Regions from separate parts of the Pseudomonas sp. MRSN 12121 genome, predicted to be linked through region 2. Evidence: riboswitches for the same ligand, from Rfam matches in the RefSeq annotation. Region 2 holds a riboswitch; the other holds the start of a gene.

Region 1 (7,541 bases), 870 kb from region 2:
TTGCCCTTGACGTCGCCCGGCCAGTCGGCGAAACGCTTGCCGCGGTAGTCCTGTTCCTCGAGCTTGTAGCTCTGGATCATGGTGCCCATGCCGCCGTCGAGGATCAGGATGCGCTCTTTGAGGGCTTGCTGAAGGGCGTGGAGGCGCGTGCTGCGATCGGACATGAAAGACTACCTGGAAGGGCCATTACGAAGGGCGAGGATCATAGCAAACCTGTGCGCTTTTAGAGCATGCGGCGGTTTTCCATGAATATCGCTCATGTTGGCCGGGGTGCTGGCCCGGTAGAATCGCCGGATTTTCTTATGGATTGGACCAGGGATATGTCTTACCGCGTTGTCATCGGCAGTGTCCTGCTGCTTTTAAGTTCTGTCGCCAGCGCCCAGGGTCCCGTGCCGGCGATCTCCTACACTCGCGATATCCAGCCGATCTTCACCGAGAAGTGCGTGGCCTGCCACGCCTGCTACGACTCCGCCTGCCAGCTCAACCTGGGCAGCGGCGAGGGCGCGGCGCGCGGCGCCTCGAAGATTCCCGTGTACGACGGCGAGCGCAGCGATGCGCAGGCGCCGACCCGGCTGTTCTACGACGCCTTCGGCAAGCAGGCCTGGCAGAGCAAGGGCTTCTATTCGGTACTCGACGCCCAGGGCAGCCAGGCGGCGCTGATGGCGCGCATGCTGGAGCTGGGCCACAAGACGCCGTTGCAGCCCAACGCCAAGCTGCCGGACGACATCGTGCTGGGCCTGAACCGCGAGAACATGTGCGCACAACCGGCGGAATTCGACGGCTATGCCGGCGCCCACCCGCGCGAGGGCATGCCGCTGGCGGTGACCGGCCTGACCGACCAGCAATACCAGACCCTGCAACGCTGGCTGGCCTCCGGCGCGCCGATCGACGAACAGGGCCTGGCCCCGAGCGCCAGGGAAGCGATGCAGGTGCTGCAGTGGGAAAACCTGCTCAACGCCCCCGGCGCCCGCGAGAGCCTGGTGGCCCGCTGGCTGTTCGAGCACTGGTTCCTCGCCCATATCTACTTCGAAGGCGGCGAGCCGGGGCATTTCTTCCAGTGGGTGCGTTCGCGCACGCCGAGCGGCCAGCCGATCGACCTGATCAACACCCGTCGGCCCAACGACGACCCGGGCACCCAGGTGTATTACCGCCTGTGGCCGGTGCAGGGGGTGATCGTGCACAAGACCCACATCACCTACCCGCTGAGCGCGGCGAAGATGGCGCGGATCAAGACCCTGTTCTACAGCGGCGATTATCAGGTCACCGCATTGCCGGGCTATGGCCCGGGGCGGCGCGCCAACCCGTTCGAGACCTTCGAGGCGATCCCGGCCAAGGCCCGCTACCAGTTCATGCTGGATAACGCCGAATACTTCGTGCGCACCTTTATCCGTGGCCCGGTGTGCCGTGGGCAGATCGCCACCGACGTGATCCGCGACAACTTCTGGGCGCTGTTCCAGGCCCCGGAACATGACCTGTACATCACCGATCCGGCCTACCGCGGCCAGGCCACGCCACTGTTGGCCATGCCCGGGCAGAACGACGATGTCGGCAGTGTCCTGAGCCTGTGGCTGGCCTATCGCGACAAGCGCAACGAGTACGAAGTCCTGCGCCGCGATTCCTACGCCGCCGCGCCGGCGCCGAGCTGGTCGACCCTGTGGGCGGGTAACGACAATGCGTTGTTGAGCATCTTCCGCCACTTCGACAGCGCCTCGGTGACCAAGGGCCTGATCGGCGAGATACCGCAGACGATGTGGCTGTTCGACTACCCGCTGCTGGAGCGCACCTACTATCAGTTGGCGGTGAATTTCGACGTGTTCGGCAACGTCTCGCACCAGGCGCAGACCCGGCTGTACTTCGACCTGATCCGTAACGGCGCCGAGCAGAACTTCCTGCGCCTGATGCCCGCCGGTACGCGCGAGGACTTCCTCGACGACTGGTACCAGAACAGCGGCAAGTTCAAGATGTGGCTGGACTACGAGTCCATCGACGACAGCAAGGCCAGCGGCCTGGTCCTTGACGAGAAGGACCCGAAACGCGATTTCGCCAATCAGTTGCTGAACCGTTATGGCGATCTCAACGCGCATCCCGATCCGATCAATCGCTGCGACAGCGCCTACTGCTCGCGGCCGAACATCGACCCGGCGCTGCAGAATGCCGAGCAGGCCCTCAGCCGCCTGGTGTCGCGCCCGGCGGCCGGCATGCGGGTCATCGACCTGCTGCCAGAGGCGACCATGCTGCGGGTCGAGGCGCCGAGTGGCAAGCGGGTGTTCTACAGCATGCTGCGCAACCGCGCCCACAGTAACGTGGCGTTCCTGCTGGGCGAGTCGCTGCGCTACCAGCCGGGCCTGGACACCCTGACCCTCTACCCGGGCGTGCTCAGCAGTTACCCGAACTTCATGTTCAACATTCCCGCCGGGCAGGTGCCGGATTTCGTCGCGCAGATGGAAAACGCCAAGGACGCCAAGCGGTTCGAGAAGATCGTCGAGCGCTGGGGCATCCGTCGCAGCCATCCGCAGTTCTGGCAGTACTTCCATGACCAGACCCGCTACATCCTCGAAACCGATCCGAAAGAGGCGGGCGTGCTGGACATGAACCGCTACGAGAACCTCTGAAGGCGCCACAGGCTTGAAATTCCGGGCTGGAGCCCTCAGGTTCCGGCCCGGCCCATGCCCGAGAGTCCTGGTAAATCGTCCTGGCGTTGCATGAATGCGCAACGCAGGGCTATCGACCAAGGTCTATCCCGACAAAAATACTAGGACTTTGTCCGGCACGCCGATTGGCGTAAACTGCGCCAACGCCTGCGAGGAATTTCCATGACCGCTATTACCATTACCGACGCTGCCCACGATTATCTGGCTGATCTGCTCTCCAAGCAGAGCACCCCGGGCATCGGCATCCGCATCTTCATCACCCAGCCTGGCACCCAGTACGCCGAAACCTGCATCGCCTACTGCAAGCCGGGCGAAGAGAAACCCGAAGACAAGGCCCTGGGCCTGAAGAGCTTCACCGCCTACATCGACGCCTTCAGCGAAGGTTTTCTCGACGATGCGGTGGTCGACTACGCCACCGATCGCATGGGCGGCCAACTGACCATCAAGGCGCCGAACGCCAAGGTGCCGATGGTCAACGCCGACAGCCCGATCAACGAGCGCATCAACTATTACCTGCAGACCGAGATCAACCCGGGGCTGGCCAGCCATGGCGGCCAGGTCAGCCTGATCGACGTGGTCGACGACGGTATCGCCGTGCTGCAATTCGGCGGCGGTTGCCAGGGCTGCGGCCAGGCCGACGTGACCTTGAAGGAAGGCATCGAGCGCACCCTGCTCGAGCGCATTCCCGAGCTCAAGGGTGTGCGTGACGTCACCGACCACACGCAGAAAGAAAACGCCTACTACTAAGGCGTTCGCTGCGAACAGAAAAAACGGCGCCCCGTGAGCGCCGTTTTTTATGCCTGAAAGTCTGTGGTGCCTTTATCGCGGGCAAGCCTCGCTCCTACTGTAGGAGCGAGCGGGCGGCGATCCGACTTGCCCGCGATGCTCTTCAAGGGCGATACAAATGCGCATGCCCTGCGCGATACAACGACGACTCACTGAAGCTGTCCGTGGCCAGCACCCGGCCCACCAGGATCAGCGCGGTGCGGCGAAAGCCCTTGGCCGCCACCTTGTCGGCAATGTCCGCCAGGGTGCCCAGCACCCAGTCCTGGTCCGGCCAGGTCGCCCGATGCACCACGGCGATCGGGCAGTCGGCGCCGTAGTGGGGCAGCAGGTCGGCGACTATCTTCGGCAGATGGTTGACCCCCAGGTGGATGGCCATGGTGGTGCCATGAGCGGCCAGGCTGGCGAATTCTTCACCGGCGGGCATCGACGTCTTGTCGGCGTAGCGGGTGAGAATCACGCTCTGGGCCACGTCCGGCAACGTCAGCTCGGCGCCGAGCAAGGCCGCGCAGGCCGCGGTGGCGGTTACGCCGGGGACGATCTCGAAGGGAATGCCCAACTCGCGCAGATGGCGGATCTGCTCGCCGATGGCGCCATACAGGCTCGGGTCGCCGGAGTGTACCCGGGCCACGTCCTGGCCCTTGGCATGGGCCTGTGCGATCAGCTCGACAATCTGCTCCAGGTGCAATTCGGCGCTGTTGACCACTAATTCGGCGCGATGCCCCTGCAGCACGGCTTCGGGCACCAGGGAGCCGGCATAGAGGATGACCGGGCAACTGCGGATCAGCCGCTGGCCCTTGACGGTGATCAGTTCCGGGTCGCCGGGACCTGCGCCGATAAAAAAGACGGTCATGGCGTTCTCCTGGGAAAAAAGGGGCGATGCAACCTCACAGATGAAGATTGCTCATGATCAGCGGCGGGGATTATCGAAGATTTACCCGGCGCAGGCCAAGGCGAGGGTCGCCTGGGGGCATTTTTGCCGCGGCACCAGCAGTTTCGGCGGGCGCCGGGCCAGGTGTTCGGCCAGGGCCAGGGCCGCGCTTTCGGCGACCCCATAGCACCCCGTGTGCTCATAGGCAAGCGTTGAACGATGACTGAGCTGCGGGGCATAAGGCGCCAGCTGCTGGCTGCTGAAACAGCCCAGGGGCACCTCCAGTTCGGCGGCCAGGGCCAGCAGGGCGGGTTCCTCGCGTTTCAGGTCGATGCTGGCCAGCGCCCTGATCTGAGCGCGCTCGAACCGGTGGGTGCTCAAAGTCCGGTCGAGCAGGGCGCGCAAGATTTCCACCGGGCAGCCCCGCTGGCAGCCCAGGCCGACCACCAGGGTCGGCATGGTGCCGGCGTCGGTCATGCGCTGTACCGATCGTCGCCCTTGCGGCGGAACAGCCAGGCGCTGATCAGGCCCAGGGCCATCCAGAACGCGGCGTTGGTCAGCTGCGAGGCGATCTTGAACTGCGCTTCCAGGGCCTCCGGAGCGAGCATCGAATGCACTTCCGGCTGCGGCGCGCCGATCAGGTGCGGCACGGCGAGAATGGCCACGCCCAGCACCTTCAGCAGCCAGTGGCCGGCGAACACGATCAGGGCGATACCGACGGCGGTGGAGGCGGCGGTGCCGACCCACCAGATCTGCCGTTGCGTCAGGTCTGCGGCGGCGGTGCCGGGCAGCTCGGGCGGCAGGCCTAGAGTCGGTGCCAGGCAGAAGGTCGCATAACCGGCCAGGCCCCAGAGCAGGCCCTGGGACGTGCGATTAGGTGCGCGCAGGGTGTAGAGGCCGGCCAGCATCAGGGCGAAGCCCACGGCGACCACCAGGTTGCCGCCGGTGGTGGACAGCACGCGCTGCCAGCCGTCTTCCGGCTCCCAGGCTTCGGCGTCGTGGCTATGGGCGGCGGTGCCGGCGGCATGTTCATGCGTTTCGACGGCGGGGGCCTTCTCGTAGGTTTCCGCCTGGAGGATCAGCGGGGCGACCCAGAAGCTCTGCAGCAGGGTCAGCAGCAGGGCGGCCAGCAAGCCGGCGAAACCCGCGGTGTGCGCGATACGCTTGATCATCTCGACAGGCCTCAGTGGCAAGGGAAGGCGGCGCTGTGGCGGGTATCGTGGGCGGCGTTGTGCACCGCTTCGATGTGCGAGAAACCGGCGAAATACACAAGGCACGCGCCCAGGACCGAGGCACCGATGGCGGCGATCAGGCGTTGGCTCAGGGTGGTCGTGGTGCTGGCGGAGTGGCTGGTGCTGCTGATGCTCGACATGGCGCTTCCCTCTGGGGTGTCAGCGGTTGGATCGAGCGCAGCAAAACCCCGCGAGACAGGCCCGCGGGGAATCAACAGCGCCCGCCCACCGCGGGTTGTCATGACTGTATGGCGGGCCGGTCTCCGGGCTCGCGAGGGGCGGGGCTGGCGCCTGGCCTGCAAGAATCGCCTTCCCATGCCGGACTGCTGGCACAGTGGATCTGATTCTTCGCTCGCTTACCGTTGCGGGGGCAGCACCGGACTGATCAAGGCCTTGGGCCTGTGACGCACCGGTTTCCCGTTTCACCCTGTGAAGGGCACCCGTAACAAGGCGTGTAGGAGAGCATGGGCGAGGGAGGGGCGTCAATTGGCAAGGGTTCTCGTTTTCGCAGGTCCCGGCGCGGCATGGACATTGACCGGCCTGCAAGCTCTGCGTAGCCTTGCGCTTTCGAGGTTCTTCGGCGTCTGCCGAAGCTAAGACGGGAACGCGGTAAGCCGCGGCTGCCCCCGCAACTGTAAACGGTGATGAACGATGCAAGGCCACTGCCAGGCGGCGGGAAGGCGCATCGTTCGCCAGTCGAACGACCGGCGCGCCGTCAGCCAGGAGACCTGCCTCGGACCCGATTCTCACTACAACCGGGCGGGGTGATCCGGTGGCGAACTCTTCCGTGCACCTGCCTGCGCGGTCTCGTCCCGTATGCCCGCCACCTTGCCAAAGGGCATCCGATGAAAACACTGGCCAAACTTCCCGTCACCATCGTCACCGGCTTTCTCGGCTCGGGTAAGACCACCTTGCTGCGGCACATGCTGGATAACGCCCAGGGCCGGCGCATCGCGGTGATCGTCAACGAGTTCGGCGAGCTGGGCATCGATGGCGAGATCCTCAAACAGTGCTCCATCGGCTGCACCGAGGAAGAAGCGCTCGGCCGGGTCTTCGAGCTGGCCAACGGCTGCCTGTGCTGCACCGTGCAGGAGGAGTTCTTCCCGGTGATGCGCGAGTTGGTGGCGCGTCGTGGCGACCTCGACCATATCCTCATCGAAACCTCCGGCCTGGCCCTGCCCAAACCCCTGGTCCAGGCTTTCCAGTGGCCGGAAATCCGCAGCGCCTGCACCGTCGACGCGGTGATCACCGTGGTCGACAGCCCGGCCGTGGCCGCCGGCACGTTTGCCGCCTTCCCGGACCAGGTCGACGCCCAGCGCAAGCTCGATCCGAACCTGGACCATGAGTCGCCGCTGCACGAATTGTTCGCCGACCAACTGTCCAGTGCCGACCTGGTAATTCTCAACAAGGCCGACCTGATCAGCCCGGCCGACCTGGCCAAGGTGCGCCTGGAAGTGGCCGAGGAGCTGCCGCCGGCAGTGAAAGTCATCGAGGCCAGCAGCGGCCGCCTGCCGCTGGACGTGCTGCTGGGTCTGGGCAACGGTTCGGAAGAGCACATCGACGGCCGTCACAGCCACCATGACCATCACCATGACGGCGACGACCACGATGATCATGATCACGACGCCTTCGACTCCATCTCCATCGAACTGCCCGAGGCCGACGAAAGCCTGCTGTTGGACGCCCTGACGCAACTGGTGGTCAAGCACGGTATCCTGCGGGTCAAGGGTTTTGCGGCGATCCCCAACAAGCCGATGCGCCTGCTGATCCAGGGCGTGGGCACGCGTTTCGACAAGCACTTCGACCGCAAGTGGGGCGCCGATGAGGCGCGTACCACGCGCCTGGTGCTGATCGGCCAGGAGCTGGACGCGGTGCAACTCGAGGCGCAACTGCGCGCCGCGCTCAGCGTGTAAGCCATGCACCTGCTCAGGACCCAGCCCGGCGGTTTCGTGTCGGATGACAACATTGCCGACCTGGGACAAACCCCCGCCGAGCTGGTGATCC
Region 2 (7,541 bases):
GGTTCGTTTGGAACTGTTCAGTCAGCATGAAACCGATTCAGCTGCCCCTAGGTGTGCGTCTGCGTGATGACGCCACCTTCATCAACTACTACCCAGGCGCCAATGCCGCTGCACTCGGCTATGTCGAGCGGCTTTGCGAAGCCGACGCCGGCTGGACCGAAAGCCTGATCTATCTCTGGGGCAAGGATGGGGTAGGGCGCACGCACTTGCTGCAGGCTGCTTGCCTGCGGTTCGAGCAGTTGGGAGAGCCGGCGGTCTACCTGCCCCTGGCGGAGTTGCTGGATCGCGGTATCGAAATCCTCGACAACCTTGAGCAGTACGAACTGGTCTGCCTCGACGACCTGCAGGCGGTGGCGGGCAAGGCTGACTGGGAAGAGGCGCTGTTCCATCTGTTCAACCGCCTGCGTGACAGCGGTCGGCGCCTGCTGATCGCGGCTTCGACTTCTCCGCGGGAATTGCCGGTGAAGCTGGCGGACCTCAAGTCGCGCCTGACCCTGGCGCTGATCTTCCAGATGCGTCCACTCTCCGACGAAGACAAACTGCGCGCATTGCAGCTGCGCGCTTCCCGTCGTGGGCTGCACCTGACCGATGAGGTCGGGCATTTCATCCTGACCCGCGGCACTCGCAGCATGAGCGCGTTGTTCGAGTTGCTGGAGCGTCTCGATCAGGCCTCCCTGCAAGCCCAGCGCAAGCTCACCATTCCCTTCCTGAAAGAAACCCTGGGCTGGTAAAACAGCGGCTCGCAGGGGCTTTTCGGCATATTCCAGGCGCCAGAAAACCCGCATCCGGAAGCGGTTCCAGAGGCGTGTGCGTTTAAAATGGGCTTAAGGCCTTAGATGTAAACAGGAAACCGATAAGTCACAAATTAATCGATTGAATTTGCAAATGAGAGCGATAGAAGGCATAGTCGCGGCTTCTTTATAACTTTTAGCCACGGTCGTGCCCATGCTGAAGCGCTTCGCACCCCTCGTGCCTCTTGCACTCGTTACCCTGTTGTTTGGTTGCGCCACCCACTCTCCGGTGAGCCAGCAGGAACCTCAGCAGCAGGTCCAGAACTCTTCAAAAGCCCGCTCTTCCGCTATTTACCAGGAAGAACTGGCAACCGAAAAAGAACTCGCCGAGTTCGCCGACAGCAAGCCTTACCAGTTGCCGGTACTGGCCGACAGCATCCTCGAGCGCGGCATGTCCCTGATCGGTACCCGTTACCGTTTCGGCGGCACCTCCGAAGCCGGCTTCGATTGCAGTGGTTTCATCGGCTACCTGTTCCGTGAAGAAGCGGGCATGAACCTGCCGCGCTCCACTCGCGAAATGATCAACGTTGACGCCCCGCTGGTTGCGCGTAACAAGCTGCAACCCGGCGATCTGCTGTTCTTCGCCACCAATGGCCGCCGCGGTCGTGTCAGCCACGCTGGCATCTACCTGGGCGACGACCAGTTCATCCATTCCAGCAGCCGCCGTAGTGGTGGTGTCCGGGTAGACAGCCTGGGTGACAGCTACTGGAGCAAGACCTTCATCGAAGCCAAGCGCGCCCTTGCGATGGCCCCGACTGTGGTCACCGCGCGTAAATAAGCGGACTTTTTGTAAGGCAAACTTAAAGTCTTACTTGAAGTTTGGCGCGTAGACGCTAGAATTCTGATCTATTGTTGAAAACTAACCGCGTAAGCCCTGCTTACGCGGTTTTGTTTTCGGCCTCACGGCAGAGAAAGCCGCATCCAGATCAGGATTGTTCTGCATATGTCGACGTCGGCCCGCCTTGCATTGATCGCTCTCGCCGCGCTGCTCAGCGCGTGCGCCAGTCGTACCCCGCCTCCCGCGCCCGTGGTACGTGCTCCCGTTTTCAATACCCCCCAGGCCACCTTCTCGCCAGCTGCCGAAGACGTACTGTTTCGCGCCCTGGGGCTAGTGGGTACGCCTTATCGCTGGGGCGGCAACACGCCGGATTCCGGATTCGATTGCAGCGGCCTGATCGGTTATGTCTACCGCGATGCGGCCGGTATCTCGCTGCCTCGCTCCACGCGCGAAATGATTGGCATGCGAGCACCGGATGTGGGCAAGAACGCTTTGCAGACCGGCGACCTGATTTTTTTTGCCACCAATGGCGGCTCCCAGGTCAGCCATGCCGGCATTTATGTCGGCGAGGGCCGCTTCGTGCATGCGCCGGCCACTGGCGGCACGGTGAAGCTGGACAGCCTGTCCAAGGCCTATTGGCAAAAAGCCTACCTGAGCGCCAAGCGCGTGCTGCAGCCAGAGCATCTGGCGCACAACCCTTAGCTTCCCCCTCGCGTCGAGGTTGCGATGACTGCGCGTCACCTCAACCTCGACGACGCTTTCCTTACTGAGCCTGCGGTTTGTCCGCCGCCGACACGCGCCAGACCTTGTTGCCGACGTCGTCGGCCACCAGCAGATCCCCTTGCTTGTCGATCACGACGCCGACCGGACGGCCCATGGCTTTTTCGTCCGCGCTCAGAAAGCCTGTCAGCACGTCCACGGGTTGACCTGTCGGCTTGCCATTGGCGAAGGGCACGAAAATCACCTTGTAGCCGCTGTGGGGCTTGCGATTCCAGGAGCCGTGCTGACCGATGAACGCACCCTGGGTGAAAGGCGCCGGCAGCTTGCTGCCTTCGGCGAATGCCAGGCCCAGGGACGCGGTATGCGGACCGACGGCGTAGTCCGGGGCGATGGCCTTGGCCACCAGTTCCGGATTCTGCGGTGTGACGCGCACGTCCACATGCTGGCCGTAATAGCTGAAGGGCCAGCCATAGAAGGCGCCGTCCTTGACCGAAGTGATGTAGTCCGGCACCAGGTCGCTGCCGATTTCGTCGCGCTCGTTGACTGCGGTCCATAGCTGCCCGCTTTGCGGTTCCCAGGCCATGCCGTTGGGGTTGCGCAGACCGGAGGCGAAAATCCGCTGCTGGCCGGTGGCCCGATCGACTTCCCAGATCGCCGCGCGGCCTTCTTCCTGGTCCAGCCCGTTCTCGCCGACGTTGCTGTTGGAGCCGACGGTGACGTACAGCTTGCTGCCGTCCTGGCTGGCAATCACGTTTTTGGTCCAGTGATGGTTCAGCGTGCCGCCGGGCAGGTCCACCACTTTGGTCGGTTGGGCGCTGATCCGGGTATCCCCCTCCTGATAAGGGAAGCGCAGCAGCCGATCGGTGTCGGCGACGTACAGGTCGTTGCCCACGAGCGCCATGCCGAATGGGGAGTTGAGGTTGTCCAGGAACACCGTGCGGGTTTCCGCCACGCCGTCATGGTCCTTGTCGCGCAGCAGGGTGATGCGGTTCGGGCTGGGTACGCCGGCCCCGGCGCGGCCCATGACCTTGCCCATCACCCAGCCGCGGATGCCCTTGCTGTCATCGGGCTTGGGCGGAGCGTTGGTCTCGGCGACCAGCACGTCGCCGTTGGGCAGCACATACAGCCAGCGCGGATGGTCCAGGCCCTCGGCGAAGGCCGCCACCTGGGTGCCGGCGGCGGCCACCGGCTTGGCGCCTTGCGGCCAGCCGATCGCCGGGGCGATGTTCACGGTCGGGATCAGGGTCTTGTTCGGCTCGGGCAGTTTCGGCGAGGGCCCGGTGCCATCGGAGACTTGGAGGCTGGAGCTTTCGCCGCAGGCGGCGAGGCCTGCGGCGGCGGTGATGAGAATGGCGTAGCGTAACTTGAACATGCTGACTTCCCTATGAATGCACGATGTCGGTGTAGTCATAGAGAAGCACAGGCCGGTGATGGTTCAACCGTGTCAGTGAGCTTCCTTGAACAGTACGGCAATGCCCGGGTGGTAGTTGCCGGTGTCGTTGCGCAATTTGCGATAGGCGTAGGGGAAGTACCAGGCCACGGCGCAGCAGTGTTCCTTTTGCAGATCGTCGACCATGTCCTGCAGTTCTTCCGGGGTGGCGCTGTGCTGGGTCTTCTGCGGCGTGACGAACAGGCAGCCGAGCCTCAGGTCGCTGGGGTAGCTGGCTTTTTTCGCATCGCTGGCGGCATCCAGCAACGGTTGGGTCAGGTGCAGGCTGTTGACTCGGGGCCAGCGCTGGGTGGCCTGGATATAGACGCGCTCTTCCTGAGTGGCGATGTAGAGGTCGGTGCGCCCGTTGCGGTTGCCTTCTTCGAGCTGCTTTTTGCTCGGGGTATGTTCCAGCGTGACCATTTCCGCCATCCAGGCCGCGGAGGAGAGCAGTCCCAGGTTGGCTTTTTCGTCGAACCAGTACGGGCTTTCGTTATCGCCACGTACGGAGTTGTAGCGGTCGATGCAATCGAACCAGCGTTCCAGGGCAGGGCGCAGGAATTCCAGTTTCGGATTGCTGATGATCATGCCTTGCATCGGACTTTTCCTATTATTGTTGAGATTTTGGAGTTTTTTGAAGCGAATATGGCTATTTGATATCACTGCCTTGAGTGTGGCACAAGATTCGCGTCGCGTTTGCCATCTGCAGTCATTCGCCGATTCGCCAGGCCCTGGCTTTCATTGACGCTCCACCCCCAACCCTCTAACCTTCGCGACTTGTTTCAGGTGCTCTGTGGCCGTGGGTCGACAGAGTGAAACAGGGAAGCCGGTGAGTCCCCGTGCCGATAGGCGCACATGACGATTCCGGCGCTGCCCCCGCAACGGTAAATGAGTCAAGACTGCGCTCGATGCCACTGTGTCGATGGTCGACATGGGAAGGCGCGCAGTTGGGCATCCACGCCACTCACAAGCCCGGAGACCGGCCTGATCCATCCAACGGCATCACGGTGGGCGATGCCAGGCTTGCGCCGTCTATTCCTATGCCTGCCCCCCGTTATCCAGCCCCAACGGAGAGCTGCCCCATGACTGAGTCCCCCGATCGTGACGAACGCCATCTGGCGCGCATGCAACGCAAAAAAGCCGTGATCGACGAACGCATCGCCAATTCGCCGAACGAGTGCGGGCTGTTGCTGGTGCTGACCGGCAACGGCAAGGGCAAGAGCAGCTCGGCCTTCGGCATGCTCGCGCGGGCCATGGGCCACGGTATGCAATGTGGCGTGGTGCAGTTCATCAAGGGCCGCAACAGCACGGGCGAGGAGCTGTTTTTCCGGCGTTTCCCGGAGCAGGTGCGTTTCCATGTGATGGGCGAAGGCTTCACCTGGGAAACCCAGGACCGCCAGCGCGACATCGCCGCGGCCGAAGCGGCCTGGGCGGTTTCCCGGGAGCTGCTGCGTGACCCGGGAATCGGCCTGGTGGTGCTCGATGAGCTGAACATTGCCCTCAAGCACGGTTATCTCGACCTGGACCAGGTGCTCGGCGATCTTCAGGCCCGCCCGCCCATGCAGCATGTGGTGGTGACTGGTCGCGGCGCCCAGCCGCAGATGATCGAACTGGCCGACACCGTCACCGAGATGGGCATGGTCAAGCACGCCTTCCAGGCCGGGATCAAGGCTCAGAAGGGCGTCGAACTGTGAGGGATGCCCGTCATTGCCCCGCGGTACTGATTGCCGCGCCGGCTTCCGGCCAGGGCAAGACCACCGTGACCGCCGCGCTCGCCCGCCTGCATCGCAACCAGGGGCGCAAGGTGCGGGTCTTCAAGTGCGGACCGGACTTTCTCGACCCGATGATCCTCGAGCGCGCCAGCGGCGCCCCGGTGTACCAGCTGGACATGTGGATGGTCGGCGAGCAGGAGAGCCGGCGCCTGCTGTGGGAAGCCGCGGGCGAGGCGGACCTGATCCTGATCGAAGGCGTGATGGGGCTGTTCGACGGTACGCCGTCCAGCGCCGACCTGGCGCGGCATTTCGGGGTGCCGGTGCTGGCGGTGATCGACGGCACGGCGATGGCCCAGACCTTCGGTGCCCTGGCGCTGGGGCTGGCGCGTTATCAGCCGGACCTGCCGTTCGCCGGCGTGCTGGCCAACCGGGTCGGCACGCTGCGTCATGCGCAGTTGCTCGAAGGTAGCCTGACCGAAGGCCTGCGCTGGTACGGCGCCTTGTCGCGGGAAACCGGGATCGAACTGCCCAGTCGTCACCTGGGGTTGGTGCAGGCCAGTGAACTCAACGACCTGGACCTGCGCCTCGACGCGGCCGCCGCGGCCCTGGCCGACAGTTGCCAGGTGGCCCTGCCGCCGGCCGTCGAGTTCGCCGCACCGCCGGTGCCTGTCGTCGAGCCATTGCTGGCCGGCGTGCGCATTGCCGTGGCCCGCGACGAAGCCTTTGCCTTTACCTATGGTGCGAGCCTCGATCTGTTGCGCGCGATGGGCGCCGAGTTGCGTTTTTTCTCGCCGCTCCATGACGCCATGCTGCCCGAGGCGGACAGCCTGTACCTGCCGGGCGGTTACCCGGAACTGCATCACCGGGCGTTGGCGGCGAATGGCTCGATGCTCAGCGCGATCCGCGCGCACCATGCCGCGGGCAAGCCCTTGCTCGCCGAGTGCGGCGGCATGTTGTACCTGCTGGATTCGCTGACCGACGTCGAGGGCGAACGCGCCGTGCTGCTGGGCCTGCTGCCCGGCGACGCGGTGATGCAAAAGCGCCTGGCGGCCCTGGCGTTGCAGGCGGTGGCGTTGCCGGAAGGCGCGCTGCGCGGCCACACCTACCATCATTCGTTGACCAGCACCGAGCTGGTGCCGATCGCCCGAGGCCAGAGCCCGAACGGCGGGCGCGGTGCGGAAGCGGTGTATCGCCAGGGGCGACTGACAGCCTCGTATGTGCATTTCTATTTCCCGTCCAACCCCGGAGCGATCGCGGCGCTGTTGGCGCCTGAAGGTTCGCAGCGTCCATGACCGACAACGCCTTTTCCGCGACCGAGCGTGCAGCGGTCTACCGTGCGATCGCCGAGCGGCGCGACATGCGCCATTTCACCGGGGGCACGGTCGAGCCGCAGGTCCTGCGGCGCCTGCTGGAGGCCGCGCACCAGGCGCCGAGCGTCGGTCTGATGCAGCCCTGGCGTTTCATCCGTATCAGCGACCGCGCGTTGCGTGGGCAGATCCAGCAACTGGTGGAAGAGGAGCGGGTACGCACGGCCGAGGCCCTGGGCGAACGCTCCGACGAATTCATGAAGCTCAAGGTCGAAGGCATCCACGACTGCGCCGAAGTGCTGGTGGCGGCGCTGATGGACGATCGCGAGCGGCATATCTTCGGGCGCCGGACCTTGCCGGAAATGGACCTGGCCTCGCTCTCCTGCGCCATTCAGAACCTGTGGCTGGCGGCTCGTGCCGAAGGGTTGGGCATGGGCTGGGTATCGCTGTTCGAGCCCGTTGCCCTGGGCCGCTTGCTGGGTCTGCCGGCCGGGGCCAAGCCGTTGGCGGTGCTGTGCCTGGGGCCGGTGGACGAGTTTTACCCGGCGCCGATGCTGGTGCTCGAAGGCTGGGCGCGGGAGCGCCCGCTGAACGAATTGCTGTATGAAAACTATTGGGGAGTGAGTCAATGAGCGTGGCGTTGCTGAGTGTCGCCGCGGTAGCGCTGGATGCGTTGCTGGGGGAACCCAAGCGCTGGCACCCGCTGGTGGAGTTCGGCCGTTTCGCCGATCGCATCGAGCAGCGTTTCAACTCCGGCGGCCGCGGCTGGCGCAGCCATGGCGTCACCGCCTGGGTCATCGCGGT

Evidence for each region. Region 2 has a riboswitch for cobalamin ahead of cobO (cob(I)yrinic acid a,c-diamide adenosyltransferase). Riboswitches for the same ligand answer to the same signal wherever they lie in the genome.
Region 1: linked by a shared signal. The riboswitch ahead of TO66_RS19265 (CbtB-domain containing protein) and the one ahead of cobO (cob(I)yrinic acid a,c-diamide adenosyltransferase) in region 2 are both predicted to bind cobalamin.

What each region holds. Positions count from the first base shown of each region.
Region 1 covers NZ_CP010892.1:4,255,433-4,262,973, reverse strand. The annotation lists gene metH (methionine synthase) at 1-164, opposite strand, end outside; gene TO66_RS19290 (fatty acid cis/trans isomerase) at 321-2,612, shown strand; gene nfuA (Fe-S biogenesis protein NfuA) at 2,814-3,398, shown strand; gene cobM (precorrin-4 C(11)-methyltransferase) at 3,541-4,287, opposite strand; gene TO66_RS19275 (cobalamin biosynthesis protein) at 4,369-4,782, opposite strand; gene TO66_RS19270 (CbtA family protein) at 4,779-5,477, opposite strand; gene TO66_RS19265 (CbtB-domain containing protein) at 5,489-5,677, opposite strand; cobalamin riboswitch at 5,774-5,996, opposite strand; cobalamin riboswitch at 6,091-6,288, shown strand; gene cobW (cobalamin biosynthesis protein CobW) at 6,383-7,450, shown strand; gene cobN (cobaltochelatase subunit CobN) at 7,454-7,541, shown strand, end outside.
Region 2 covers NZ_CP010892.1:5,125,606-5,133,146, reverse strand. The annotation lists gene hda (DnaA regulatory inactivator Hda) at 27-731, shown strand; gene TO66_RS23195 (C40 family peptidase) at 946-1,569, shown strand; gene TO66_RS23190 (C40 family peptidase) at 1,735-2,271, shown strand; gene TO66_RS23185 (sorbosone dehydrogenase family protein) at 2,333-3,661, opposite strand; gene TO66_RS23180 (hypothetical protein) at 3,734-4,315, opposite strand; cobalamin riboswitch at 4,486-4,721, shown strand; gene cobO (cob(I)yrinic acid a,c-diamide adenosyltransferase) at 4,801-5,412, shown strand; gene TO66_RS23170 (cobyrinate a,c-diamide synthase) at 5,409-6,722, shown strand; gene bluB (5,6-dimethylbenzimidazole synthase) at 6,719-7,369, shown strand; gene cbiB (adenosylcobinamide-phosphate synthase CbiB) at 7,366-7,541, shown strand, end outside.